3 regions of the Sporosarcina sp. P19 genome follow, and region 3 is predicted to be linked to each of the others. Evidence: riboswitches for the same ligand, from Rfam matches in the RefSeq annotation. Region 3 holds a riboswitch; each other region holds the start of a gene.
What was found. Region 3 has a riboswitch for thiamine pyrophosphate ahead of thiO (glycine oxidase ThiO). Riboswitches for the same ligand answer to the same signal wherever they lie in the genome.

Region 1: it holds a riboswitch for thiamine pyrophosphate, as region 3 does, so the genes downstream of both, tenA (thiaminase II) here and thiO (glycine oxidase ThiO) in region 3, are expected to answer to the same signal.
Region 2: it holds a riboswitch for thiamine pyrophosphate, as region 3 does, so the genes downstream of both, thiM (hydroxyethylthiazole kinase) here and thiO (glycine oxidase ThiO) in region 3, are expected to answer to the same signal.

Annotation. Positions count from the first base shown of each region.
Region 1 is NZ_PDYR01000006.1:89,340-99,478, forward strand. Features, by position in the region: tRNA gene CSV74_RS08515 (tRNA-Asn) at 1-27, opposite strand, end outside; gene CSV74_RS08520 (polysaccharide deacetylase family protein) at 201-866, shown strand; gene CSV74_RS08525 (KinB-signaling pathway activation protein) at 894-1,583, opposite strand; gene gerD (spore germination lipoprotein GerD) at 1,722-2,309, shown strand; gene CSV74_RS08535 (Mrp/NBP35 family ATP-binding protein) at 2,332-3,390, opposite strand; gene CSV74_RS08540 (N-acetylmuramoyl-L-alanine amidase) at 3,467-4,180, opposite strand; gene CSV74_RS08545 (rhodanese-like domain-containing protein) at 4,445-4,747, opposite strand; gene CSV74_RS08550 (hypothetical protein) at 4,826-5,416, opposite strand; gene hpaB (4-hydroxyphenylacetate 3-monooxygenase, oxygenase component) at 5,566-7,005, shown strand; gene CSV74_RS08560 (DUF3889 domain-containing protein) at 7,156-7,455, opposite strand; gene tenA (thiaminase II) at 7,590-8,285, opposite strand; TPP riboswitch at 8,375-8,477, opposite strand; gene CSV74_RS08570 (YheE family protein) at 8,645-9,082, opposite strand; gene CSV74_RS08575 (urease accessory protein UreD) at 9,712-10,139, opposite strand, start outside.
Region 2 is NZ_PDYR01000006.1:166,052-176,190, forward strand. Features, by position in the region: gene adh (aldehyde dehydrogenase) at 1-853, opposite strand, end outside; gene CSV74_RS08975 (DUF3238 domain-containing protein) at 1,440-2,636, opposite strand; TPP riboswitch at 2,828-2,930, shown strand; gene thiM (hydroxyethylthiazole kinase) at 2,993-3,763, shown strand; gene thiD (bifunctional hydroxymethylpyrimidine kinase/phosphomethylpyrimidine kinase) at 3,783-4,598, shown strand; gene thiE (thiamine phosphate synthase) at 4,598-5,254, shown strand; gene thiW (energy coupling factor transporter S component ThiW) at 5,269-5,757, shown strand; gene CSV74_RS09000 (D-serine ammonia-lyase) at 5,927-7,231, opposite strand; gene CSV74_RS09005 (response regulator transcription factor) at 7,275-7,886, opposite strand; gene CSV74_RS09010 (sensor histidine kinase) at 7,892-9,019, opposite strand; gene desA (Delta(5) desaturase DesA) at 9,136-10,139, opposite strand, start outside.
Region 3 is NZ_PDYR01000005.1:63,246-73,384, forward strand. Features, by position in the region: gene CSV74_RS07400 (hypothetical protein) at 137-364, shown strand; gene thiO (glycine oxidase ThiO) at 665-1,792, opposite strand; TPP riboswitch at 1,925-2,036, opposite strand; gene CSV74_RS07410 (DUF2935 domain-containing protein) at 2,552-3,337, opposite strand; gene CSV74_RS07415 (YqhV family protein) at 3,642-3,908, shown strand; gene CSV74_RS07420 (MFS transporter) at 3,976-5,208, opposite strand; gene CSV74_RS07425 (LysE family transporter) at 5,348-5,974, opposite strand; gene CSV74_RS07430 (TetR family transcriptional regulator) at 6,418-7,074, shown strand; gene CSV74_RS07435 (Rieske (2Fe-2S) protein) at 7,120-7,536, opposite strand; gene CSV74_RS07440 (amidohydrolase family protein) at 7,554-8,690, opposite strand; gene CSV74_RS07445 (NAD(P)/FAD-dependent oxidoreductase) at 8,705-9,949, opposite strand; gene CSV74_RS07450 (non-heme iron oxygenase ferredoxin subunit) at 9,968-10,139, opposite strand, start outside.

The DNA.
Region 1 (10,139 bases), on a different contig from region 3:
ATTGCTCTACCACTGAGCTACTGCGGAATAATATTATATGTAGTACGTTTGACGACAAAAACCATTATAGCATGTTTGCTAACTCTCTGCAACAAATACTTTTAAATCACTCAAGCTTTTTTAATTATAGTGGGCTTAGTCATATACGTCAAGGGTTTTTCATACAATAGTTTAGACTTCACATAGTTAAGGAGATTGGCATGATCAAAAAACTTCTCTTCCTTCTTGTATTGACTGCACTATTCCTAGCTTTCATCCCTCAATTGGCCAAGCCTTCTTCTACCTTGAAGGCGGTTTTCCGATTGACCGAACAACCTGCAGTGATAGTGAAAGGTACACAAGGTTCGGCATTGACCATCAATATTTCATTCGGTGATAAAGAAGTGGAGGAACTTCTTGAAAAATTGTCGCAGCCCTATCCTTTATTATTTATCGATAGTGACTGGGCTTCACGCTTCCCTCATATTACAGAGCAAATTAAACAGCGTTCTCTACCTGTCGCATTACTCGGTACAGAGGGTCAACAGTATGAAAACGATCCCAATCTGTTGAGCGAGCAACTTCAAACGTTTGAAGAATTGTTTAGCAAGCGACCTCTTTGGTTCCGTACGACAGATGAAGAATTCCCCTTAGCGCTGCTGCAAGAATTAAGCGAAGCAGAAATCAACGCCCTTGGATCTACTGTCCAGTGGTCTGGCGGCGCATTACCGAAAGCTTCAAAGGGTGAAATTATTGCCGTTCCATATGCCCGTAACGAACACGTAGCTACAACTGAGATTCAGCGATTAATTGCCAGCCGTACTTTTCAATCCGTAGAGGACCTGTTATTTCGGTCAACTGTAAAAACAAAAAAAATTCCACAATAAAAAAACTGACGGGAGAAAAATCTCCTGTCAGTTTTTTTTGGATTTACCCGCTTGTTCCTTCGCATTTTTTCTTTCCGTTCTGCGTTGATCTAGCTTTTCTTTATCAACATCGGATTGTTTGTTGTATTTAGGCAATATTAATAACTGATACGCATTCACTGCGAGAAGCGGAAATAAAAGAATGGTTACCCATTCATCTTTGTTACCTGAAGTGACCATTAGTGCCGGTAACCATTCAAGCGTCGTGATCACAATCATGAAGAATAATGCTGAAATTAATGCATGTTTTTTTGTCCACTGTGCTTTAAAGTACGCTGTCACTACTGATACTGCAATTAAGGTGATGAGTAAGAAAATATACAAAAATGTACGACTTGTATCTTCTTTCGTTAATTGAAAACGGAAAAAGACTAAATCAAACAGTACCACTACTATGATCAGCATTTGCACCCAATTCCATAATGTTAGCGTACGGAATATATTTACGCCGAACTGATGGACGGTTAAGTAGGCGAAGAAGCCCATCTGCGCAATCACACTCATTGTAAATCCTAAGAAAATCATCCATAAAAAAGCACCAAGAAATTGCCATATCTCGCCTGCCTGTAAGTATCCATAGAAAAAATCCCAACGTACAATTAGACCGACAACCGCTGTGATTGCTCCGCCAATTGCCATTGCGCGTAAGAAAAATTTAACCCAATTTCGTATTGTCACAGTACTGTTCCCCTTTTTATCATGTCCATCCTAGTGTATCAACGATCGACAAAAAAATCTATTTCATTGAACGATTCATGCATATTCCTTCTTATATTGTGAACAATAAATGAAAATACAAGTGGAAGGTTGAGTGGAATGAAAAAATTTGCAGTTCTATTTCTATTCCTTCTATTCCTTACGGGTTGCAGCGGAGGTCATCAGGCGGCGCCAAGCTATGATGAGATGAAAAAGATGATGACGGATGCAATCCAAACGGAAGACGGAAAAAAAGCACTCCGTAAATTGATGACTGATCCTGAGTTCAGGGAGTTATTAGTACTTGAACAGCCCGAAGTCAAGCAGAGCATTGAGAATGTATTACTTTCTAAAGAAGGAGAACTTTTTTGGAAAACAACTTTTGAAGATCCTAAATTCACTGAATCCATCGCAAAAAGCATGAAAAAGCAACAAGCGGATATTATGAAAGATTTGATGGGAGATGCTTCTTTTCAAAAAGAAATGGAGAAGTTTTTTGGTCAACCAGACATGATGAAGCAAATGGAGAATATCGTGAATTCAGCAACGCTCAAGAAGGAAATGGAGAAGGCCATAGAGGATACAATCAATAGTCCTCTCATGCAAGCAAAGTGGCAAGAACTGATTATGAAGGCAGGAAAAGGTGCTGGTGAGGAATCCGCTAAGGGTGACGCTAAAGAAGAAAAAACAGACGAAGAAGGAAAATAATCCTTTCTTCGTCTGTTACATTTTACTTTTCTGTTTTTTTAATTACTGTATCGGCAACGTCTAAATAGATTTTTCCTATCGGATGATCTTCTGCGTAGACGGAAGGTGCAAAATCCGTTTCGTTCCAGTCAGGTTGGCCGAGAGGAATTTGTCCTAATAATTCCGTACGAAGTTCTTCAGAAAGACGAACACCGCCGCCTTGTCCAAAGACATACTCTTTCTCGCCTGTTGCTTGCGATGAGAACCAAGACATGTTTTCAATCACACCGAGTAACTCATGTTCAGTCTGTAATGCCATCGCCCCTGCACGTGCTGCAACGAATGCTGCAGTTGGGTGTGGAGTAGTAACGACAATTTCTTTAGATGCTGGAATCATTTGGTGAATATCAAGCGCCACGTCACCTGTTCCTGGTGGTAAGTCGAGCAATAAGTAATCCAACTCGCCCCAGTCCACGTCGCGGAAGAATTGATCCAACACTTTCCCAAGCATAGGTCCACGCCATACGACAGGTGCGTTGTCTTCAACAAAGAAGCCCATTGATATCACTTTGACACCAAAACGTTCTACTGGCATGATACGATCCTCCCGGACTTCAGGCATAGCTGTAATACCCATCATATCCGGAACACTGAATCCATAAATATCTGCATCAATCAAACCAACTTTTTTGCCGCGTCTAGCTAAAGCTACTGCTAAGTTGACAGAGACTGTAGATTTTCCTACACCGCCTTTACCAGATGCAATCGAGATAAACTCGATATTAGATAAAGGGGATAAGATATCTTGTGTTTCCGCTTCCGTAACTGTACCCCGGAATTGCTCTAACACTTCTTTAGGCAGCTCTTCAAATCGAATGCCCACCGAGTCGGCTCCTGCTTCTTTCAACGTTTCAACTATTTTTGATTGTAGCGTCAATTGCTCTCCGGTATTCACTTTCGCAATCGCGATTTTAACACTGACGTGTTCTTTTTCAGGTTTAATGGTTACACCCACAATACCATTCGTTTCTGCCAATGTTTTATGTAAAAACGGATCTTCCAATGCGCCAATCAGTTCACGGACTTGTTGTTCATTAATCACATTCAACACTCCTTACTGAATTCATTCACTCCCTTTCAGTATATCATATTCCCTATTCACTAAAACGTCATATGCTTCATTGTTCTTCAGCAAGTTGGTATTTCACAATTCCATCCACAATCGCTGCAGCCACTTTTTTCTGATATGATTTATTTGCCAATAGTTTTCTTTCCTCTGGATTGGACAGGAAGCCTGTTTCTACCAATACAGCTGGCACTGGTACTTTTTTCAATAAGTAGACCCCTGTGATTTTCATGGCTTCTCGCTCTGTATTTTTCAACTGATCACGCAATTCGTTTTGGATCGACGTCGCTAGTTGCTTACCCTCTGGATGGCCGCCTGGATGATAAAATACTTGTGCTCCTCTCCAGCGTTCTTCTGGAATTGCGTTAACGTGTACGCTGATAAACATGTCGGGCTTCGAATCGACGGCCATGCTTTCACGTAGTTTCAGGTCTGCGAACTTTCTACTTCTCAACGAGGTAAACTTCTCGGATGGTGCATGTTCCGCGACCGCATCGCCACTTTTCTCCCTCGTCATTTCTACAGTTGCCCCTTTTTTCTTTAATAGTTTACTCACTTCATGGGAGATGTTTAAAGTAATATCTTTTTCAATGAGTTCACCTGCTGAAGCACCCCCATCTTCCCCACCATGCCCAGGATCAATGAGGATGCTTACCCCACCAAGTTCTGAGGGCAGAAAGAAGCCACGATCAGATGCTTTGACGCCGTATAACACTCCACCTAACGAGAAAATTATTAGCAACCCTGCTACAAGCCACTTTTTCATACAGACACCGCCTTTTTCTTTCACTATACGCTTGGACTTTTGAGGTTATGTCTACGTAGTATATGAGAAGCTGTTTAGAGTAGGAGATAGTGAAGTGTACCATGGGCTTATGCTATGGATTTGTAAGAGTGAAGACACCGTTGCACTAGAGGTGCACGCACACTACGTAACTAGGTAGAAATGCGACACTCTACGGTGGAACGCATATATAAAAAGCTGTCGCAAGAAGTTTTTCACTTCTTACGACAGCTTTGGTTTCGCTTATTATTTTGTTTCGCCTTCCCATGCTAACATGCCGCCCACCATGTTTGTTACATCGAATCCTTCGTCTGCCATAAGCTCCTGCGCACGGCCACTTCTGCCGCCTGAACGGCATACGAGAATGTAAGGTGTTTCAGCATTTAAGTCATGCATTACAACGGGTAGGTTGCCAAGTGCGATGTGTTGTGCACCCGGAATGATGCCTTCTGCTATTTCGTCATCTTCACGTACATCGATGATATTGAGCTCTTTACCGCTTTCTAGTTGCTCTTGCACTTCTTTTGCAGTTAATTCTTTTAAAGTCATGAATGATATCCTCCAAAGTGTTTAATGTACCCTTATTCTATCTTGCTGAGTTAAGCATTGTCTATTGAAATGAACTAATTAGTGTTGTTGTAATTCTTTCATAGTATGCCCTCGGTTTTCCCATAATCTGGTCGTGTCCGCCAATTCAACAATCGCAGGGATATAGCGCTCGGATTCTTTAATAGGCAGTTCCAGTCCGGATACAAATAATGAAAGTTCCATCATGAAGTCGCCGCCACTTACTTGCAAATTATATACTAGTTCAGAGACTTCTTCCTCTACATTCAATTGATCGCCGAAGTCTTCTCTTAACATATTCTTTACTTTTACCTGCTCTCGCGTTTCTTGAAAGTACTCTTCATCAATGAATCGCAGTAATTCTTCTTTTCCAGGTATGTAATATGGCTTTCCAGCTGCATTTCGTTTTAGGTTGTCCTTTTCATCCTCTTCGCTAGTCGCTTCAGCTACAAATTCGTTTGATTGAATATAAACGAAGCTCTCCTCTAGTTTTTCTTTCACTTGCTCTGATTGCAAAAATCTTTCCACTTCATCCAATGAAATCTCTTCTTTGTTTTGATTATTGTAGATCTCAACCACTTTTTCAACAGGCACAATCCCATATAGATTTGTGCACGCCACGATATACTTCATTACCAATTCTTCATTCATTATATACACGCCTTTCACTTATCCGGATAAATTCCCTATGTACTCTTTCTGTATTGTATCAAAACTATTGTTCAGTACGAGAACTATTTTGATCATTCAAGACGATGTCATAATATACTATACCAACTAGAAAAATCAGGAGGAATAGTATGGGTGCTATAAACGGCAAGGAGTTTGTACGTAGAATGAATGAGCAAAACGCGGAGATTTGGCTGGATGGGCAACAATTGAAAGGACCTATCTCTGAACACCCCGCTTTTAAAGGGCTTATCGAAACGAAGGCTTCCCTATATGATTTACAACTGTCACCTGCACATAGATCTCTTATGACATATGTTTCGCCAGTCACAAATGAGCGAATTGGAATTTCTTACTTACAACCTAAGACCAAAACAGATTTGCAGAATCGCAGAGTCATGACAGAAGAATGGGCAAGACTTTCTTGCGGCTTACTTGGTAGAAGTCCCGATTACCTTAATACGGTAATCATGAGCTTTGCCTCTTCTTCGCCTCACTTGCTCGGCAAGGAAAACTGCTTTCCCGAACATATTCAAGCGCTGTATGAACGAGCACGAGAAGAGGACCTATCTTTTACTCACACCTTCATCACACCGCAGACTAATCGATCTCAAAGTGCCTTTAATATGTCAGATGAACCAGTCTCTGCGAAGATTGTAGGTAAGACATCGAAAGGACTTATCATTAAAGGAGCTAAGCTACTTGCAACACAGGGCGGCGTGACAGATGAAGTATTGGTATTTAGCACGCCTTCATTTCTTGGGGATCCTGATGAAGCTTTCGCCTTTTCCATTCCCTCCGGAACAGAAGGTTTGCGTTTTCTTTGTAGAGAATCATTTGTAGGAGGGAGTTCCACATTTAATTACCCACTGAGTTCAAGGTTTGAAGAGATGGATGCTGTAGTGGTTTTCGATAATGTTCTCGTCCCATGGGAGCGTGTATTCTTTCATCACAATGCCGAAGTAGCTTCAGAGTTTTTTTCCATGAGTTCGTTCCATCCATTCGCCACACATCAAGTCATTACGAGACAGATCGTCAAAACGGAGTTCATGCTGAATTTAGCAGAGCAGCTCGTTCAAACGATTAATATAGCGGAATATCTCCACATTCAAGAAAAACTGTCTGAAATAATTATTGGACTCGAAACAATGAAAGCACTGCGAGATAAATCGGAAGCTGATGCAGCACTCGATCAATGGGGGTATATGTGTCCAAGTGCAATACCACTTCAAGTAGCCAGCAATGTTTTCCCGAAAGTCTACCCGCGTTTCAGTGAGATCATTCAGCTAATCGGAGCAAGTGGAATGATTGCGTTACCCACCGATAAGGATTTCCATTCGGCTATTCAACCTGATCTCGCAAAGTACCTGCAAGGAGCTACAAAAACCGCGGTAGAACGTGTACAACTGTTTCGTTTGGCTTGGGATTTGACGATGAGTTCGTTCGGCACAAGACAAACACAATATGAACGGTATTTTTTCGGAGATCCGGTTCGCTTATCAGGTCATCTATACCGATCCTATCCGAAAGACGCGGGGCAAGAAATGATACGCGGTTTACTTTCCGATTAAATAAGAAGTCTGCAATTCACCTAAACTATTCGGATGCATGTCTACACAAGTGGTTCACCAACGACATCAAGACTTACATTTTCTTTTATCAAAAAGCTCCCGAATAAAACAACTCCCCTAGGCCATGTTAGATGGCATAGGGGTGTTGTTTTAATTAATAGGTATTTCTTGAAAATCGATGCGAATAAATTTACCCGTTTCTGCTGAATAGGTGACAGTCACTAGCACACCGAATTCCCGTTCTTCCTCTTTTAACCAAAGCTGGAACTTTTCCGTGTTTGTAACTTTCTTTGAGTCAGTTGCGATATGCAAATAATCCTTGATATCTGCATGAGGATACTTGAGCATCGTTTGCTTGATAGCAAGCCTTGACCATTTGGCGTATGCCGGTACTTCCACTTTACTAAGTGCAGCAACTGGCGCATCACTAGTGCCCGACCCACTTGTCAATAAAACTCCAAGTGCCAAGCCTATTTTCGCAAAGATGGCGCACACCTCCTTTTAAGAATAGCATGCGCTGATTATAACCATTCAATTCTAAATAAAAAAACATCCAACTAAAATAGTTAGATGTCTCTTGTATATTAAATTTTTATTGTCTGTTCTTCCTTCACACCAGGCCACATTTGTTTCGTATACGCCATGTCCCAGAACATATACTCATAACGAGTCGTATTAAGGAAAATCTCCTCTAACTTCGCTAATTCCGATTCAGGCTTACCTTTTGCTGTTTCATCCATTAAGTCTAAGCACCAAGTAGCCAACTCCCCGAAGTCTTCCGATGAATACATGCGAATCCAGTCACCGTACAACGGATGATCCAACGCACCTGGCAACTCAGAAAGCTCTTTGCCGATCTCCCAGTAGCTCCACGCACACGGCAATAATGCAGCGACTACTTCCGCTAAAGAACCGTTTTGACTAACATGCAACATATAGTGCGTATACGCTAGGACAATGGGTGACGGCTTGGCATTCTCTAGCTCTTCTTCTGTAATACCAAAGCGAGCTGCATACTTACGATGTAGATCCATTTCCGTGTTTAGTGTACCGTTAAGTAACGCTGCAAATTTCCCCATCATCTCTACATCGGTAGCCTTCATCGTGCCTACAGCAAACACTTTCGCGTAGTCAATTAAATACAAATAGTCTTGCACCATATAAAATCGAAACTTCTCCTCATCCAACGTACCATTTCCAATTTCTTGGACAAATGGATGACTATGATTCTGTCTCCAAATTGGTAATGTCTTCTCTAATAAGCGCTCAGTGAACTTCATGTATACTCTCCCCTTTTACGTAGTAAATGAAAAAACCACTTCTTGACCAGAAGTGGCGGAGAGACATCACAGAGCCAGAAATAAGCTACGTAACATCTGCACCACTTCCTTACGCCGGTATGAACCGGATCAAGTTAAAGGGTTAAAGCAATATGCTTCTCTCAGCTCCACAGAGCACCCCTAGCGGTAACAACTATTTCATTTGTATATCCATTATAGGCATATCTTGTCAGAAAAGTCAAACGAATTAAGATTATAAACGGCCCAACATACAACACAGTGAATGGCAACAGTCCTCAAGTTGATGGCATTTAACCGAATAAGTTTATTTTTAGTGAGAGTCACGCAGTTTCAAATCTTTATTCTAGATGTTCTTTAAGCTTTTTCTGAACATCTTCTTCTATTTTTTTCACGCGCTCTTCTTTTAGTTTACGTCTTGGTTTAGGATGAAACCATTCGATTTCACCGTTAATAAATGTTCCTTTAAACTCTTCACCCTGGATCTTTAATTTAAATAACTGAAGTGGCCGAGTTTGATTTCTGCTAATCGAACGTTCGATTTCAATATCATCTGCTTCATTTCGAATCCCTTGCTCAGATAACAATTCCAACACTTTATTCTCTATGGCAATTACCTCTTCTTCACCGACGTCTTGCTTCGGATGTGGATGAAGCCATTGGATTTCACCATCATGATAGTCACCCTTATAATTACGACCTTCTATGATGAGCTTAAACTGAATTCGCTCGTACTGCCTGTCTTCAAAAACTTTTTCCGCTTCAAAGTCGTCTACCACAGGAAACACCTCCAAAAATAGTAACAAGTCTCTTTTTTATAGAATAATTCATCTTACTTCATCCATCACTACTAATTCAAGCTATTTGGCACAAAGTTAGATTTTTCCATCGTTCAAGTTTACTTATAAGGATCCTTTTCAAATATAAATAAAATTTACATATATCTAAGCAATAAGTTGTTGTCAAACCAATCACTGTTCTAAGGCACTTGTTATAAACGCAAAATTCAGTGGAAAAATGATGTTCACGGCCAGATTAAAAGCCGTTCAGTCTATTGCCCCTTTGCTCATTACAAGTCAGCATGCCAAATTCACACTTGGGTAACGGTCTTTTTAAAGACATTCATAATAAGCACGAATGTTGAGCCTATACACCTAAAACACCTGTAATTCCACTTGGATTGACGACTGGTTCCAGCCTATAAAGTGTTATTACTCATATGTTTAATGATACCCTAATTTCTGTGTTTCAATCATTTGAAATGACACTCTAACTATTTTATTGGACTGGTATCTAAGCTGTTCGAACACACTCCAATGCGCGAACTACTAATCATATAATAATTTATATATAAACAGCAAAATTAACAGGAAAAGCCCAACAACTCTTTAGAATTGTCGGGCCCTGTCTAGTACTTCCTTAAAAAACTTGGTTTTGTTTGATACCATTCGTCGCTAATCACGTGATGGCACACTGAAATAATTCGTTCTATGACCTGTGTATAGTTTGCTAATATACGGATGGTGAAGCCAGGAACAGCAAGTTTAGATAATCCAAATGTAAATTCTCCAGCCTCTTGTTGAATCGTTTCATACAATCGATCCAATAAAGCATCGCTTGTCTTTTCTCCAACGACAATTAAGGAACCTAAATGTGTGTATCCTTCCATAAAACCTAACTCATTCATATGCTGAGATGCTGGATGAAGTTTAATATGGTCAAAGGCAACAAGTTGATTTTCCATATAAATCTCCGTTTTCAAACGGAGCATATCGTAGCTGAACTTTTCTCCTTCCGGCGACCATCCGGGAGTCAGTATATCGGAATATAGCAATG
Region 2 (10,139 bases), on a different contig from region 3:
CCGCCATTACATCTTCAAAGAAAATGTTCGGGGATTTCCCGCCCAGTTCCAATGTAACCGGAATCAAGTTTTGAGAAGCATACTGCATGATCAGACGACCTGTTGTCGTCTCCCCCGTGAAGGCAATCTTATTAATGCGCGGATTGGATGCTAGTGGTTTTCCTGCTTCCAGTCCGAAACCGTTGACTACGTTCAGAACACCTGCTGGCAGTAAGTCTTCGATTAATTCAACCAATACCAAAATAGATGCAGGTGTTTGCTCAGCTGGTTTTAACACGATACAGTTACCTGCAGCCAATGCCGGAGCAAGTTTCCATACTGCCATCAGTATCGGGAAATTCCAAGGAATAATCTGACCTACAACCCCTAATGGTTCATGGAAGTGGTAGGCTACTGTGTCGTTATCGATTTGGCTAACTCCACCTTCTTGCGCACGAATTGCAGAAGCAAAGTATCTGAAATGATCTACTGCAAGCGGAAGATCGGCGTTCAATGTTTCACGGACAGCTTTACCATTATCCCATGTTTCAGCTACAGCTAGCATTTCTAAATTCTCTTCAATACGATCGGCAATCTTCAGCAAAATATTTGAACGTTCAGTGACTGATGTTTTTCCCCATGCATCTTTTGCTGCATGAGCTGCATCCAGAGCCAATTCTATGTCTTCTTCCGTAGATCTCGCCACCTGGGTAAATACCTTACCTGTAACTGGCGTTGAATTATCGAAATACTGGCCTTTTACGGGTGCCGTCCACTTGCCACCGATGAAGTTATCATAGCGTTCTTTGAACTGAACCTTGGAACCTTCTGTATTTGGATTTGCGTAAACTAGATTTTCTGAAGCTTGTACCATACTGCGTCACACTCCCTGTTCTCATTATTTTGCTTGTATCTCAGCGCAATCATTATGCACGCAAAGCTATTATACGAAACGTAGTTTCACTTTATTCCTGATTTGTACGCTTTCATAAGCTACCTTTTATTCTAAACTATTTAGTAAGCGCTTTCAACCAAATGCTATTATAAATCAATCGATTCATAGAGTCCAATATTACCGTTCTACTTTAATTCATGATAAAGATTATTAAACTGCACATTTTAGGTAATGCTAAGAGAAAGTACTTTAGTGGAAAGGGGTTTTTATGAATCAAAAGAGCTCTATCAGCGTCCCGCAAGTCATACTTTTATCCATGACGGTTATTGGACTGAAAAATCATGTAACAATTATCTCTTCACTGCTGGAGGGTGCTCAAAGAGATGGTTGGATATCAGTCAATAATTGCGTTTCTTGCTTTATTCCCCTTTATCTTTCTCTTTATCTATCTACAAAAAGTCCGAACGGAAACATTTGATAGAAAAGGGTTTTCAAGAAACGATCAAATAGAATGGCATAGTTAAATGAACGGCCGCAATCTACTATGGATTGCGGCCGTTCATTGTTAATTACACGTCATATAACGCCAATAATTATCTCCGAGCACACCCGACAAATACGCCAACCCTTCACTTTCAGTACGATGCACGGAGCGCCAATCCTCGTCATCAAGTGCTAAATAAATTTCATGGTGAGGCGCATCATTATGATAGCCAACCAGGTCTAGATTCCCTTGCTGATCCAAATGGGCTTTCACTTCATAATGAATAGGCGGTGAAGCGGTTAGTGGATTGCCCACGTCATGGTTGATTGCAAAATGTACTTCGGTCGAGCTTCCTTCCAACCTCTCGATTTCTATACCGTCTACAGAAGCATGGTCATGACGTTTATACCGTTTCATATAATTCAATCCAATTGAGGGTCCAGTTGCTTTCGTAAATTGCAGTGCGCTGTCTCCTCCAATAAACTTTCCTTCTATATCGACACGGGTGCGGAAGCTTTTTCCTTCTGGATTGAAGTCCCGATCATCCCCTGTAAAGTATGGGATCGGTGAAAAGAGATTCGGATTTTTTATGATATCTTCCTTTAAAAATGTTGTATAGCGGAACTTCCATTGCTTCACTTCATTTATTTTTTCCCTGTCAGCCACCGGTTTTAGTAATCGATCCCGTTGCTTAACACGGACGGAAAAAGTATAAACTTCTTCTGTTGGTTTATTGTCAGGATCTGGGGGCATAATCACTTCATACACTTTAGATGCAATCGATTTACTGACATTCATTTTCTGATTGCTGTCAATCAACGGGCGCGTTGCCGAAACACTGTATACCACCGGCTCCGAAGAATCCGTCTGCCGATCAATAAAACGATTATCAGTAATTGTCTCGAGGTATTGACCGTTACGGTAAATATCGAACTTCTCCACATCCTTAATCCACTCCCATGACAATGCAATTTGCGATGAAGCAGCAATCGTTGTAATTACTAAGCGTTGTAAAGGATGTTCATCTTTCTGTACTTCTGTCAGGGCTGATGTTTGGATAACAATTACATTTTGAACTCGTCCTTCTTCCACTCGTTCCACTGTATATTGGAAGGGATGTGACGGATCCAGCTCCCCGTCCGTAAACTTCGGGGCTGTCCCTTCGTATACTTGCCGATCATCTTTATAGACACGGTAATAACCACCTATATCACTCCATGTAAACGTTATATCACCCAACGAATGATCCATCTGTTGAATTTCGAATAATTTCTCCATTTGCGATCTGCTCCCTTTTATCTATTTCATCTGAAACAGTTATACGCCTTCAGATAATTATGTAACATTCAGCATATAGTTATACCTGTTCTTCTATGCGCAATCTCTCATTTTCACTTACTTCCACCTCGTTATACCAGTATTATTTCAACCTTTTTCATGTATATGATATAATGAGCTCGTCTGATACATTCCACCACTAGGGGTGCCTTCTTTTTGGCTGAGATGCAATTATGCAAACCCTTTGAACCTGATCTAGTACATACTAGCGGAGGAAAGTGGGTAGTTTTTATACCCAACCGCCCATCTATGCATGGGCTTTTTGTATATATACCTTTAATGGGAGGAAGAGAAACATGCAACTTATTCAACAACTTCGTCAAAGGCAACCGCTCGTTCATTGCATCACAAATTTTGTAGTCGCGAATTTCCAAGCAAATGGCTTACTTGCACTAGGTGCTTCTCCCGTTATGGCGGATGCAGTAGAAGAAGCAGAAGATATCGCAAGAATTGCAGATTGTAGTATTTTAAATATCGGTACGTTAAAACAACAGACAGTGGATGCAATGATTTTAGCGGGAAACAGTGCCCGCGCAGCAGGAAAACCTGTCGTACTAGACCCTGTTGGTGCAGGTGCCACACCTTTTCGTAAAGCTAGCGTCCTAAAAGTACTGGACGAAGTAGATATCACACTGATTCGCTGTAATACAGGCGAACTAGCTGCGATTGCAGATATACCCTGGGCCGCGAAGGGTGTCGATGCAGGAGAAGGTTCAGCAGACATCGAGGATATAGCAAAAAAGACTGCACGCAAGTACAACTGTCTGGTAGCAGTTTCAGGTGAAGTCGATATTGTTACGGACGGACATTCTAAACTATCTATTACAGGCGGTCACCCCATGATGACTACCATTACAGGTATGGGATGTTTACTCAGCTCTGTTACAGGTGCTTTTCTTGCCGTAGGAATGGAACGTCCGCTAGAAGCTGTGGCAGACGCACTTTCATTTTATAAACGAGCTGGTGAACAAACAGCAAAAACTTCAAGTGGCCCCGGAGACTTTGCTGTGAACTTCTTAAATACATTACATACATTGGATCGCGAATCAAAAACATTTTCAGCATAATAGACAGGAGGTTTTTTAATTGACAGTACAAGTAGCATTGACCATTGCTGGTTCGGATAGCGGAGGAGGTGCAGGAATTCAGGCTGACTTAAAGACGTTTCAGGAGCTAGGCGTATTTGGAACTTCTGCACTAACTGCAGTGACTGCTCAGAACACGCACGGTGTTCACGGTGTTTATCCAATACAGACCGACGGGGTCATAACACAAATACGGGCTGTGCTTGATGATTTTGATGTAAAAGCATGTAAAACCGGAATGCTGTTTTCGGCTGATATTATTACTGAAGTAGCTGCGCTATTAAAAGAATACCCCCCAATTCCTTTAGTCATTGACCCTGTCATGATTGCAAAGGGTGGACAATCTTTATTGCAACAGCAGGCGATTCAAGCACTGAAGGAACACTTACTACCGCTGGCGACGATTGTGACACCAAATATTCCTGAAGCGGAAGTGCTGACCGGAATGAAAATACAGACAGACGAAGACATTCAGCAAGCTGCAACTGCTTTTATTAAGATGGGAGCGAAAGCTGTCGTGATGAAAGGCGGTCACCGTAGCGATGTACTGGATGCAAAGGATTATTATGCCGATGCAGAAGGTCAGTCATTCACCGTGACAACACCTTGGATCCAAACTAAAGACACACATGGAACTGGATGCACATTTGCGGCTGCACTGACCAGTTTCCTGGCAAAAGGCTATTCCATTCCGGATGCAGTTGCCGAAGCGAAGCAATTCATACAGGCTGCGATTGAAAACGGCTTGAAGATCGGTTCAGGACACGGACCGACAAATCACTGGGCATATGGTCAGCTGAAAAAGGAGATGCATTGATGCGAAATATGGAAGTAAAGAAAGCATTACGCTTATATTTTGTAATGGGCACGCCAAACTCAGGAAGTCAGGATCCATTAGCAATAGTAGAGGCAGCTCTTCGCGGTGGTATCACATGTTTTCAATTGCGTGAGAAAGGATCGAACGCACTTGAAGGCGACGCTTTGCTCGGATTCGCCAAAAAGTGTCAGGCGCTCTGCAGACTGTATCGCGTTCCTTTCATCATCAATGACGATGTGGATCTGGCATTAGCAATTAATGCAGACGGAGTTCATGTAGGACAAGATGACGAACAGGCAGACAGCGTGCGGCAGCGAATTGGTCCGGATAAATGGCTCGGAGTTTCGACTCACAACGCACAAGAAGTACAACTCGCACAATCCATTGGGGCGGATTATGTAGGACTAGGGCCTATCTATCCGACTTCAACCAAACTGGATGCTTCAGCCGTTGTAGGTACCACTCTGGTAAAAGAAATTCACACTGCATTCCCTGATATGCCAATAGTTGCTATAGGTGGTATTACACTGGCTACTACTGGCTCCATTATCCAAGCGGGAGCAGACGGTGTAGCCGTTGTTTCCGCTATCGCATCGGCTAAAGATCCACAGTATGCGGCAAGTGATTTATCAAAAACCATTCACTCCTTGTTGTAATGAAAGAGGTCCGTATGAATACACGTAAAATGATGTTCATGACAATGTTTGTCGCAATTGCAGTTGCCGGCTCTGCATTCGTTTCATTTCCTGCTGGTATCGCCAGAGCATACCCCATACAGCATGCTGTGAATGTCATAGTAGCGATTGTAATGGGTCCGGGCGCCGCCGTCATAGTAGCGTTTATGACAGGACTCGTACGTGTACTAACAGGAACCGGCTCACTGCTCGCATTTCCAGGCGGGATGATCGGTGCATTTTTTGCCGGCGTATTCTATCAGCGTTTCAAAAGAAATTGGTGTGCAGGCATTGGGGAGATAATCGGTACTGGTTTGATAGCGCCTTTGTTTGCAGTGCCTTATGCAAAAATTTTGATGGGCACGACCGTAACCGCTTTCTTCTTCCTCCCCCCTTTTCTTGTATCGACAGTGAGTGGAACAATTATCGGCCTATTGTTGGCTCCAAGACTTTTGAAATTGAAGATTTTTAAAGATTTACAGTAAGACCATGATGTAAAACGATGTGGTGGGCATCAGTATTAAGGTCAGATTTGCACTCTGGAACGTCAATCAATGATGTCTTCCCACTTCCAGATCATACGCTCTAAATTGTAAAATCCGCAGAGATTATTCTCTACGGATCTTTTGTCGATTTCCCGGGAAATAGTGGGTATTATTTCCTCATATGATTATAATAGCCCTTCATTTCGTCTTCAGGCACCATATTTCCACCCGTTCCCCATACGAGATGCGTCGCGTCTTTAAAGTCAGCAAACGGCAATTTAGACTTAATCCCATGGACAGGCCCTATCATACCAGCAAGTGCTGAAGGTTCCAGCCAGATGTCCTCACTGTCGGCCAGCTCTTTCAATAGCGTGAATAATGTCTGATCTTCTACCGTATAGCATCCTGTCAGGAAAGGTTCCATCGTTTTTCCGACAAATGCAGAAGCTGTACCGACTGCTAAACCATCAGCCGCAGTTTTATTATCCAGGCCAAAGTCTGCAACCGAGACTTGGTCATGCATTCCTGTCATCATTCCAATCATCATGCACGGTGAGTGTGTCGGCTCAGCGAAGAAGCAATGTACATGATCGCCTAATGCCAGTTTTAATCCGAATGCCACGCCGCCTGGTCCGCCGCCTACGCCGCAAGGTAAATAGACGAATAATGGATGCGCTTCATCGACAGTAATATTCTGCTCTTTCAATTGCGCTGCAACACGTTCCCCTGCCACTGCATACCCCATGAATAAATCCGTAGAGTTTTCATCGTCCACAAAATGACAAGACGGATCAGCCTCTGCCTGACGCCGGCCTTCTTCTACTGCCTTACTGTAATCATCGATATACTCCACTACATGTACGCCTTTTGAGCGCAGTAAATCCTTTTTCCATTGTTTGGCGTCAGCTGACATATGCACCGTTACATCGAAGCCAAGTTTCGCACTCATAATGCCAATACTCAATCCCAGATTCCCCGTCGAGCCTACTGCGATTTTGTGCTTCGCAAACAACTCACGGAATGCCGGTGTATCGAATTGGCTGTAGTCTTTTGCGTAATCTAGCAACTGGCTATTTATCGCAAGTGTCTCTGCATGCTTCAACACTTCATAAATACCTCCGCGCGCTTTGATTGAACCGGAGATTGGCAACGCATTATCCTGTTTTAATAAAAGCCTGCCTGGAATATTGACAGCATACACTGTTTCAAGTTCTTGCTTCATCTTTGGAATCGGTGTCAATGGGGATTCTATGATACCTTTATCCGTGTCCGGAAAGACTTTCGCCAAATAGGGAGCGAATCTCTCCAGTCGATCGCTGGCGTCTGCTATATCGTCTTTTGATAGATTCGTCTTCAACAGACCGGCTACTACCGGTTCGACGAGAGGGTTACACCATATTACTTCCTTTTTCTTGATCACACTTTGTAATAAAGGTAGCTTTACAAGCCACTCACTTTGCGTGATTTTATCCACTAATCAATCACTCCCCTGTTATGAATGTATGCCTGAGTAGATGTCATTCGAACCAGCCTTTTTCATTGAATAACGTAATAGCCTCAATACGATTACGCACACCAAGTTTATCCAGTATCGTGGAGACATAATTACGGACAGTACCTGGTGACAAAAACAGTTCAGCCGCAATCTGTTTCGTAGTCTTCCCTTCCGATACCAGTTTAAGTACCTGGACTTCCCGCTCAGTCAATGGATTCTTCTCTTCTTCTTTCATATCAAATGCCATGTCGATTAATTCTGGCGCATAAATTCGACGTCCTTCAATAATAGAATGAATCGATTTCACCAGCTCTTCGATCGGATTATCTTTCAGCAAATATCCACGAACACCTGCATTACGAGCTCGTTCGAAATAACCCGCTCTAGCAAACGTCGTTAAAATAATAATTCCGCATTCCATATCTTGTAATTCTTCCGCTGCATCCAAACCGGTTTTAATCGGCATTTCAATATCCATTATACAAATATCAGGCTGAAGACTTTTGACCAAATCCACGGCCTCCTGACCATTTTTGGCCATTCCTACTACTTCCATATCTTCTTCCAGGTTCAACAACGACCCTAGCGCACCGAGCAGCATTCCTTGATCTTCTGCAATTACAATGCGGATCATAAACGTTACCCCTCCTTTATTTGCTTTAGAACAGCAGGTACCACGATTTTCAGATGAGTCCCATTGTCACTTTTTATCGACAGTTTACCGTTGATGAACTCCAATCGTTCCTTCATACCATCGAGCCCGTTACCTGGTAAATTCACGCCATTTTGCGCGATACCAATTCCGTTGTCGTTTATTCTAATTACAAATGCTTTTTCTGTTTGTTCAAATTTGATACAGCACTGCTTTGCATAGCTGTGCCTCACTACGTTATTGATTGCTTCTTTCAAACACATGACGAGCACATTTTCTACAATGGGAGACACGTCGGGGAAATTCGGATTACCTTCTATATCCACTTCAATTTCAGCTGCCTTCAGCATTTGTTGGACGCGCACCATCTCATCTTTAAGCTTCACACGTCGCATACCACTGACGAGAACTCGTACTTCTTTTAATGCTGTCGTAGAGATTTGACGTATATCTTGAATCTCAGCTTTTGCCGACTCGATATCCCGATCCATCAATCGAGAAGCCAAGTCACTCTTTAAGCCAATCATGGATAACTTTTGCCCAAGCGTATCATGGAGATCTCGTGCAATACGCTCACGCTCTTGAATGATCATCAGTTCAGATATCCGTTCCCTTGCAATCTCCAACTGATCTTGAAGTAGGTCCCGTTTTTGACGATTGTACAAATTAAAAGGCAATAATACTACACCGATCACCGTGATAATAACAAAGTGGATTTGCGGTAAAAACAATTCAATCTCAAGAAAAAACCCTGCAACAATCGCTGCGATTAAGATCGCAATATGTAATCCATAAATAATAAAAAAGCCTACTGGTCTTCTGATATTTCCAATAGAGAACGCAATAAACAGTGACAGATAAACGTAACCAAATAACAATGTCATCACGACCGTAATGACAATTTCAAAACTGATCCACATATACATGAGACCGCTTTTGGACTTGGCGGAAAAATAATACGAAAGGAAAAATAACACTAATAACATGATGCCTATTGCTAAATTAAATGGAGATGCACTTCGTAAAATAAAAAAGAAAGGTAAGATACAAAATACAACCCAAGCATAAATACTGAGCCATGGGCTTTTAGGGAAAATACTATACCAACTATACATCAGTTCTCATCGCCGTCCTTTTCATTCTATTGTAACAAACATTTTCTTTGCTAGCTCTTTAGAGACATATGGACAAAATAAAAAGGCGGAGAAGGATTGCTCCTTCTCTCGCCAATTTAAGATAAACGTGTACGTTTTGGTTTTAAATCAATTGACAACTTATCTTTAAATGAATATTGTTTTGCTTCTTTGAATGTGATGAATTTTTTATTAGTTGGATCATACAAGCGGTAACGTAATGATTCAAAACTAGTTTTCAATGTAATCGTTGTAGCTTTTTGCAATGGCGGAGTCAATTCATGCGCCATTTCCAAGTTATAGTTTGGTACACGTGGTGCCAAGTGGTGTACGTGGTGGAATCCGATATTACCTGTTGCCCATTGTAAAACACGTGGCAACTGATAGTATGAACTTCCTTCAACTGCTGCTTTAACATAATCCCAATCAGATTCTTCTTCAAAATAAGAGTCTTCGAATGTATGTTGGATGTAGAACAACCAAATACCAAGGGCACCAGCTGTGAACATCATAGTACCTTGGATTAGCAAGAAGGCTTTCCAACCAATCGCTACGATTAATACTGTATATACTGCAACTAAAATAATGTTAATTAAATACGTATTCATACGCTCTTTCTTACGCGCGTCTTTACGGTTAAAACGACCTGAGATCAGTACCAAGTATAATGGTCCAAATCCAAACAACACAATAGGGTTACGGTAAACACGGTAGCTGAAACGCTCGAACTTCGAGGCATTTTTGTACTCTTCCACAGTCATGACCCAGATATCTCCAACACCGCGTTTGTCTAGGTTTGAACTAGTTGCGTGGTGAATCGAGTGCTCTCTTTTCCATTTTTCATATGGGAATAATGTTAAGACGCCAGTAATTGTTCCTACAATGCTATTCGCTTTTTTATTGCGGAAGAATGAACCGTGCGTACAGTCATGAAAGATGATGAATGTGCGAACTACGAAGAACGCCGCAACGATTGACAACGCAACCGTTAATGTGACAGATACACTCAAGCTTTGGTAAGCCAGGAACCATAAGATGAATATTGGCGGTATTGTATTAATCATTTGAACGATACTCTTTTTCAAATCGGACTTCGCGAAAG
Region 3 (10,139 bases):
AGTTTCGAGTTGTGTGGGGACCTGGTACCGTTTCTACCGTTTCTATATAAATACTCTTTTATTTACAACAACCGTGTGTATTGCATTAGTTCGCCTTGCTGGAGGTTACATATAGTACAGCAAGGAGGTGAAGTTTATGTCAAAATGTGAAAAAGCAAGCAAAGAACAGCTTTTCTTCTTCGGGCTTCTAGCCGGATATGCTTTGCTCGGCTTGTTTTTAATTGTGCCCGCTGTATTGGCGGTCGTTGGTGCTAACCTGCTGCTTTTAGCCGTTGCAGTGATCATCGTGATCATCATCGTGTTGTTCGCCTTGGCGATCATTCTGAAAGGCCTGTCCCGTCTGTTTCATCATCGTAAACACTGATGAATAAATGCAGCCGCCACTTTAAAAGTGGCGGCTGTATTTTTACATATATTGAACTGCGAGAATTAAAAAAGTATTAAGGTAGCACATACTTTACGTAGTGTAATGATTCCTAATAATTACACTGGACCGCAAACGACAACATAATTACCGCGATAACTGTCCAAATCAACAACAATGATAGCATTCGTTTCGCCCATTTAACACAAGCACAGTATGATCCTCACATCCTCCAAGACTCGCTACGAGTGAATGGCTAATTCATTCTCGATAGGACTTCCACCCACTATATGCTGCAACCTAGGCTTGGTAACTCAACCTGGCGCCACTTAAAGCAAAAGGAGTAAGCAACTCATGCGTCTTCTGACAGCCGTTTATGTAATCCTTCATCAGTATACCTGTTATCGGGCTAAGCAAAATGCCGTTTCGGTAATGACCGGTACATATATGCAGCCCGTCGATGAACGGATGAGACCCCATGACCGGCAGATGGTCTGCGGCTTGGGGACGTACACCGACCCATGTTCGGTGGATCACTCCATCACTAAGCACAGGCAATAGGCGGGAAGCCCGTTGTAATAGCGAAAGAATGCCATGAGCCGTTACTGATGTATCAAAGGAACCGGGAATAGACGTTGCACCGATGAGCATTTCCTTATTTCGTTTCGGCACAATATAACAGCCGTCTACCGCAAATACCGTTTTGACCGGTGCAGGGCCGGCCAGCCGGATTGACAAGCATTCACCTTTCACAGGAATGACGGGCAAGGAAAAATCAGTGTCAGCTAAGAGATGGCTGCTCCAGGCACCGGCTGCAATCGTCACTTGAGTTGCATAAAGCGAGCCGATTGAAGTATCAACCCCCACTATCCGGTTTTGCTGAATCAGCAGACGAAGAGCCTTTGTTTCTTCATATACATGGGCACCGGCATGCATTGCTGCTTTCAAAAAGGCCTGTGCGAGCAAGGGGGCTTTCACTTGATGGTCTTTTTCCAGAAAAATAGCACCGGCAGTTTGGGACGTCATACAAGGTTCGATCTCCGGCACTTCTTCCGGCTCAAGCCACTGAATGGATGGGTCCTTTTCGGATAAAAAGTGATACTGTCGGTGCAGCTCGTCACGATCCTGTTCTGTCGCGGCCGTTTTGATCAGGCCAGCTGTTCGTAAATCAATGTCTATACCCGTTTCGGACAGCAATTCATCACGAAGTTGGGGGAACATCGCTCGGCTTTCCAGTGCGATTCCCAACAACGGATTGTCCTGCTCAAACTCATTTTGCGCCCCAAGCATCCCTCCTGCTGCCATAGAGGCCTGTCCGGCTTTGCCTGCATCAAATACAGCTACGCTTAAGCCTTCTTTGGCCAGTCGATAGGCAATGGAACAACCTATTACTCCTCCGCCAATAACAATATGATCATATGTCTTCATTATTTCCACTCCTCATAGATGACCTAAATACTAATGCTATTGAACATCTATATCAGCCTGTTAGAAAATGAAAAACGCCACTTTCATAGAAGAAAGCAGCGCCTCATGTATACAGTCCATAACATACAAGTGATGTAAGCAGTGCCACTTCCCTTCGCCAGTACGAGCTGGATCAGGTTCCAAGAGTCCCAAAGTCAATCACTTTGATCTCAGCCTTTTTTCAAAGGCACCTCTAGCGGATGAAATATTCATTTTTTTCAGAATAACATACAAGCCGAAATTTGTCATTTGAAATTAGTTATGGATCGGTGCTTATGCAAGGTGATTTTATAACAAGACATCAAAGAGAATAATCATACAACGGCAAACCATTCATCCGACCAGGTGATTGGCTACTTGGTTCTTTTTGTATGCAATTGTAGTGTATTGACTGAATTGTATCGTACACAGCGTAGCCCGACACTAAAATATTCTCAACTCTCTTTTTACTAGAAACGTAAGGTGGACTGTAAATACTGCACTATTGCAAACCAAAAGTGCTGGTAGAACTTTCTTAATCCATGTATTTATTAAATAACCTTCTATTATTGTGTAAGAAGATTCAACACTTTGACTGATGAACAGTGCTTTCTTATCGGAAGGATTTTCATAATATACGGACCAGTCACTCCTGCAATACCTATATTGTTCCCAGTTGTGGCAGCGATTACTCCTGCTACCTGCGTGCGGGGACCTGGTACCTCATCCTACGCCTCCCATTCAAGACTCAACACGCGATTTCGTCGGATCTCCCTTTGGTGATGGAATATCAGTGGATTCAGCTAATTTCATTAAATAATATATTTCTTCACGCGCCATGTGATCTGCCATTAAAGGGGTTAGGGTCCCAAGCGTTTCTTTCTTCAAATCCATCTCTTCCAACTCTCTTAAAAATGCTTTAAAAATAGTCATCTCTAAGTTGATGTCCTGATGGAATTTAGTTAACGCTGGGAATTTCATAATATTCGTACGTAAATAACCAGCCATCTCAATTGCTTTTAAATAAAATGCTTCCCACTCTTTAGTAAATCGTTCACTTTTCTTTTTGAGCTTGGCTTCCACACGGTCTAAATTTGCATCAAGAGCGCCCGCATGCCCTGCCGCATCGAGTAACCACAGCAAGTCATGGTGAAGAGGATGTACAGTCGGTGGTTTCTCTCCTTTTGCAAAGCATGTAAATATACGTATAGCCTCTTCTACTTCATTCACCATGTGATTAATAAAGGAAGGTGGCAGAGAAATTTTGATGTTGCCGACTAAATGCTGCTGTATTAATAATAATTTAAACTTGCGAATATCTTCACTCGCTTTTAAAGTTTCTTGCGCTAATGTCCGTAGAGATTGTGTATCCAGATCTCCCTTTGCTTTAGCAAGAAGGCCATCAAATAACTGTATATAATAACTTGCTGTCTTAATATTTGCCACTTCATCCGGCGCTAAAGAATCGTGAATGAAGCGTGCATGATCGCCTAATATTTGTAACCAAAAACGCAGTTCAAATGACATCTCTTCCTGTAAACTCTTCAATACATTCCCTCCCTATCCATTGAGGTCTCTGACAGTAGATATTCTCTTCACACGCCAATTAAGTGTAAAGAGACTTCCATATTCAGTAGCCTGCAATCTACTTCCCTATTCATATTATGTGTAGCTGCTGTTTTTATGTATGTATTCACGGTGGAGATACACCTTCAATTATTCCAGTCAAACATAGAATTTCACACGCAACGAGTATATATAATGGAGGTTAAATAACTCATGGACGTGCTGCATATAGTGAGCATAAATACAATCAGAGGAAGTGGTTTGCATGATAGAAAGGGCGCTGCTTTTCATTATTCTATTACGAGTTATTTCAGGAAGTATAGAAATAACAGCTGCTGCACTCATGTTTAAATTCAATGACTTGGAAAAGGCGTTTTATATTAACTCTTTACTTGCATTAGTAGGTCCATTTATATTAATTGTAACGACAGGAATTGCATTACACGGCCTCACTGAAAAAGTATCTTTAGTAAGAATGATTTGTCTATTCACAGGAATTTTCCTCATCCTTTTTAGTTTAAAATCTAAATAAATACTTCATTCCATACATATCTCTAAATAGAAAAGAACCTGACAGTTTTTTACTGTCGGGTCCTTTTTCAGTTTCTTTGATTGGATTCTTCAATTTCTTCGATATTAATGAACTTAAACACCATAAAAGTCAAAATGACTCCCAGTACAGTGGCAATGATATAACTGCCGTTCAGAAAATCTTTCATGGCAATTGACATCAACGGAGGGCCTGCGGCTACACCGATAAATCTGGCTGAACTGTAAAAAGAAGACACCGTGCCTCGTAGCTCTTTTTCAATATTTTCTGTAATAATCGCATCCAATGCAGGCAATAATGCGCCTATGGCTATTCCGACTATACTAGTCACAATCAACAAGAGGATCAAGTTCTTGCTTGTAAATCCAACAAAAATGACACTGGCAGACATGGCGATTAAGCAAATGACCATGACCCTTTTTATAGTTTTCAGTTCGCCTTTAATTTTTCGGCCCGATAAAAAGGAAGCAATACATAGGAATAATAACGGAATGGCCAAAACGAATCCTTTCTTAATCCCCTCAATATCATGTGTTTTCTCCAGGTTTTCCGATAAAAAAAACAACATACTGAATAGAACCAGCATGACTAGAACTCCATTTAAAAATACGGTATACAACCATTTACCTTCTGACGCAAATATCTTTTTAGTGTTCTTGATAAACACCTTAAACTTTACGGGTTCATCTTTTTCTTTCGGGACTTTAACAAATAAGAAGATCAGTACAAAAGAAATGACGCTGAGTGCAGAAATAGAGAAGAATGGCAGGAACCATAATAGAGCAGCAAATGCTGAACCTAAGATAGGAGCTAATACTTTTCCAAACGTGTTTGACGTTTCAATAATTCCCAAACACTTACTGCTTTTTTCACCATCATCTTTATATAAGTCACCCACAAGCGGTAGCACGATTGGCATGGCGCCGGCTGCTCCTATACCTTGTAATACCCGACCAATAATAATCATCATATACGGGTCATCCATCTTCCACGAAGCAAATCCCGCAATCAGACCTCCGATCAATGCAAAGACTAAACTTGGCAATATCACCATTTTCCGTCCGAAACGGTCTGATAAATATCCGGCTACTGGGATAAGAAAAATAGCCGCCACCGAGTAACTGGTAATAATCATACTCGATTGAAACGATGTAATCCCCACTTTATCTTCCAATAAAGGAAGCACGGGTATGAGCATAGAATTCCCTAGCGTCATAATAAGAGGAATTGAAGCCAGACTAACAATGCACCATACACTAACCTTGTCCGCACTTTTATCCATTACCACACCTCATCATATTTTGTTCTACTAATTAGAGGTATGGTTTCCTAACGAGTTTTTTTTATACTTTAATATTTTTTATTAGCACAATCATGAGATTATGTAAAAAATTAAGCAAACACAGCCTAGTGAAGAGTTGTTAAAATAACGCTTGATAAGCCTGAATACCGAAGTATATTCCAAAACCGATCATAGATATAGAGGATATAATGGAAACGATTAGCAAAAGTCTTGAGGATAAGAACTTGCGTGCTCCACTGGACAAAAAGGCCATGAACAAATCCACGATCATTATACCCAATAAAATCGCAAGACTGTTTATAATGATTTGGTACCCTGTTGATCCACCAGCTGTTTTGGCCAAAATGGAACCGTATATACCGAGCCAAAAAATAATAGTAAGCGGATTCAACAATGACATCAAAAAGCCAGTCATCATAGATGTTCTTAGTCTGACTCGTTTACCCAATCTCACACTCATTTCAACTTTGTTCAACGTCAGTAAGTTTTCTATACCTGTATACATCAGCACAAAACACCCAAACGACCAGAGAATGATTTTAATTAACGGTGAATCAATAAATTGTCCGACTCCAAAGTACACAAGGAATATATACATAATATCCGTGGTCACAGAACCAAAACTAAAAGCCCAAGCATGAAAAAAACCTCTTTTAATTCCCGTATTTAACAGAACAGTTTTAACAGGACCGATTGGCGCGGCTAAGGATGCTCCCAAGAATATATATAGAAAAATCGAATTCACAAAATCCCCCCTATAATATGTTGTCCTGCCATTTTATTCACACATAATGACCGATAGGACTTGGAAGAGGGTATTCTGAAGAAATATTTTAGTTTGTAGGATCAGTCATAGAAGTAATATTTTGTGTGTGGACTGGATCCTTTTTAACCGTTGACAAATGAATCATATACTTCTTGTTTGATTAGAAGAACCCTATAAATATGTAGAGCGAACTGTCGGAATTATGTTATAATTTAGTGAAGATCTACTATTCTTTTTGAATCCCCCCATATGAATCATAATTCATCTAAAGTTTGATATTTCTCCCCCGTATTATTACACTATAGTTATATGAGGTGAATAATTAGAAACACCAGAAAATAAACCACTGCACTACCACTACCTTATTACAGTTCAAATTATCTATTTACATATTTAAAGGAAAGTGAAGGAGTATTAGTACTATGATGAAGAAACGAGAAATTAAAGTGAAGCGGATGCTAGAGTTTTTCATCGAAGCAACTGAGCAAGTCATCGAAGAAGAAGGCATAGAGTATGTTACTGCTAGAAAGATCGCTGAATTAGCAGGGTATACTAGTTCGACAATCTATAATTATTTTGAAGAACTTAATCATCTCATCTTCTTCGGTTCACTCCGGTTCTTGGATGAGTATGTAGATGACTTATCAAAGTACATGGATAAAGAGGAGGAGCCTTTTGAGAAATACCTCTCTTCTTGGGAATGCTTCTGCAAACATTCATTCAACAATCCTCAAATTTATAACATGATTTTCATTTCTGATTTAGGTTCTGAACCAAATGAGTTATTGAAGCGGTACTACAAAATTTATCCAAATGATCTGTTGAACCTGCCTGAGGAAATCAAAATGCTTGTGATGGAAAATGATCTATCGAAGCGAAGCAAAGGGATGATTTCCGATGCAGTAAAGAAACGATACCTGACTGATGAAAAACTAGATGCGATCGTTGATATCACCATCCTCATGTGGAAAGGCATGCTGACAACTCTTCTTAATAACCGCGCCAATTATACCCCTGAAGAAGCTACCGCCATCACAATGAATTACATCCGGGAAATCATGAGCCATTATACAAAGTAAAATAAAAAATCATTCCGGCTGATAACCGGAATGATTTTTTATGCATTATTCACATGCGTGCTGAACATCTGAAATTACAACATCCTCCTGCTTTCCTTTCGCAGATAGAAGAATGTACCCCTCTTCTTCCCTCACTGAAAATGTTTTGATCTTCACTTTATCACTGAAAAGCGATTTCCCTGTATCCATATCAAAAGCCCAGCCATGCAGAGGACATTTAACGAACTTGTCATGGCAGCCGTATTTATACTGCTGGGGATCAGATGCTTCCATGACACCCGAAATCGAGCCGAATTCCAACGGTGCTCCCTGATGTGGACACGTACTATTAAATGCCTGCAGTTTCCCCTCTACGTTCACGACTACAATCGACATATTCTTGATAGCTACAATTTTACGTTTACCGTTCGGTAATTCCTCCGCCTTGCAGACGACAATTTCATTTTTAGGTTTTGTGACCATTCTATTCCCTCCCTATGTTAGAATCTGTACGTTTCCAAAGCGTTTTTATAGAAAATTTTATGCTTTAAATCATCCGGGAAATGCGCGAAAATATCCATTGTATGTTCTCCATCCCAATGTGGGTAATCACTAGAGAACATCAGCATGTCTTCCGCATCGATCATCTCCACTAATGTCACCAAATCCTTCGGGTGGAAAGGTTCTTCGAATGGCTGAGTCGCAAGGCGGATGTTTCTTCTAATATATTCACTTGGCAACATTTTCACCCAAGGAATTTCATCTCTCAATGCCTTCCAGTTTTTATCTAATCTCCACATTAAATGCGGCATCCAAGAGAAACCATATTCAACGAAGACTACTTTCAGCTTCGGGAATCGTTCGAAGACTCCTTCACAAATCAGACTGTTAATCTGTCGCATCGGCACAATTGACAATGATGAGTGCCATTCCATATAAGTAGATGCCGGTCCGATGTATTGCGGTGGTGAGTATTCACCTGAACCTTCAGAGTCGGGATGCAGAACAATCGGCAGACCATATGCTTCAGCAATTTCATAGATTGGCCAGAAATGACGCTTACCTAAAGGAATATTGATATTTTGCAAATTAATTCCGACAACCCCTGGCTTCTTACCGATACGCTCAATTTCTTTCACTGTCGCATCGGCATCAACAGTCGATACAACCATGTCGATTTTGAAACGTTCATCTACATTTACCCACTTATCATACAGCCAATCATTGCAGGCTGAACTGTAGGCGGTAGTTACATCTACATTATGATAAGGTGCCATCGTACCGTGGCCAACGTTCAATATCCCGTACGTTGTCCCAAATTTATCGAATAGATCGGTTCCTACAAATGCAGGATCAGAACCCGGAACCCCGCCTGACGGAGTTGTAGCATCCAAGCGCAACACGTGATTCGGATTATGATAGCGTGTTTTTGGAAATTCGAATGCACCCGCTGTCTGAGAAGTCAAAAATCTATTGCTGAACTTTCCGAAGTTCATCATCTTTTGCAACCATTCGTCAGAATATGGCACCAGCTCATCCAAAGATCCTAAAAAGCAGTGAACATCTACGTCAATTAATTGCGTTTTCTTGTTTGGCTCCATATCATTGACTTGTGTATTTCCTGTATTAATCACCATATCCAACACCCCTTTTATTTAATAGTTGCAGCTTGTTTAATGATACTTTTTAATTTTACTTTCTCATCGTCCAGTTGATCTGTGCTAACCAATACAGCTTGGCTGATTAAACGACGTACAGGTAATACGTTCACAGGCTGATTCACAATCAACGCCCCCACCACTCGTTGATTTAGTAAATAGAACATCGTAAATTGGTCCGTTTCTATCGTCCCTCGCATAACCGTTTGATCCCATTGAGTCGGATGCCCTACATATTGGATGGCCAGATCATGCTGGTCAGACCAAAAATAAGGAATTGTTGTAAAAGGCTTTGAACCAGGCTGCAGCATATTCACTGCGGCGGTAGCCCCTTGATTCATAGCATGATCCCAGTGTTCGATCCGGATGGCTTCTCCACTCACCGGATAAGTCCATCGGGCGCAATCCCCTGCTGCAAAAACATCCGGAACAGACGTCTCACAAAACTCATTTACGATGATTCCATCATTAAAATTCAATTGATCCTGTACTAACAAACCATCCGTTGAAACGCCTATTCCTACCAATACAGCGTCACAATCTATTTTTCTACCCTCTTTTGTCTCGACGGCATGTATAGCTGAATCGCCTATAAATTGTGTAATATAATCATCCGTGAAAATCTCAATTCCTTTTTCTCGATGTTTGGAAGCTATATAATTGCCCATATCTTCACCGAGCACTCTGGATAAAGGTGTTTTTGCTGCTTCGAATACGGTTACTTTTTTCCCAGATGCTAGCATCGATGCTGCTACTTCGAGCCCTATAAAACCCGCTCCGATAATGGCCAGATGGTTAATAGAAGATAATTGGTCTTGCAACCGATTTGCATCCTTCTTCGTCTTCAAATAAAAGACATTATCAAACTCTTGATCATCCAATGGTTGCAAGCGTCTCAGTTTGGAACCTATTGTAATCAACAATTTGTCAAAATTAACTTCTTCTCCATCATCAAGAATCACTAATTTTCTATCAATTTGCAAATCCGCTACAGCTTTTCCTAATTTCAATTCAATTCTATTGTCTTGATAGAATTCTTCGGGATGCAGCAAGATATCGTTATGATCCTTGGTACCCGCCAGATATTCTTTTGACAATGGCGGCCGATCATATGGGAGATTTTCATCCATATCTATCAGAACCACTTTCCCCTCAAAGTCATGATCTAGTAATGTTTTGGCTGCATTTACCCCCGCAATGCCTGCTCCAAGAATAACGATACGATTAGTAGTACTCAAAATTTCCGCCTCCATTCATTAAAGTTTGATATAGATCTGATCATCTACTACTAGGACTTCATATGTTTCTACCGGACTTTTTGCGGGAGGACCTTGCGGCTGCCCTGTCCGGACATCGAATTGAGAAAAGTGAAGGGGGCAGGTAACAAAACATCCCTCAAGCTCTCCATCGGATAACTCGACATGTGCA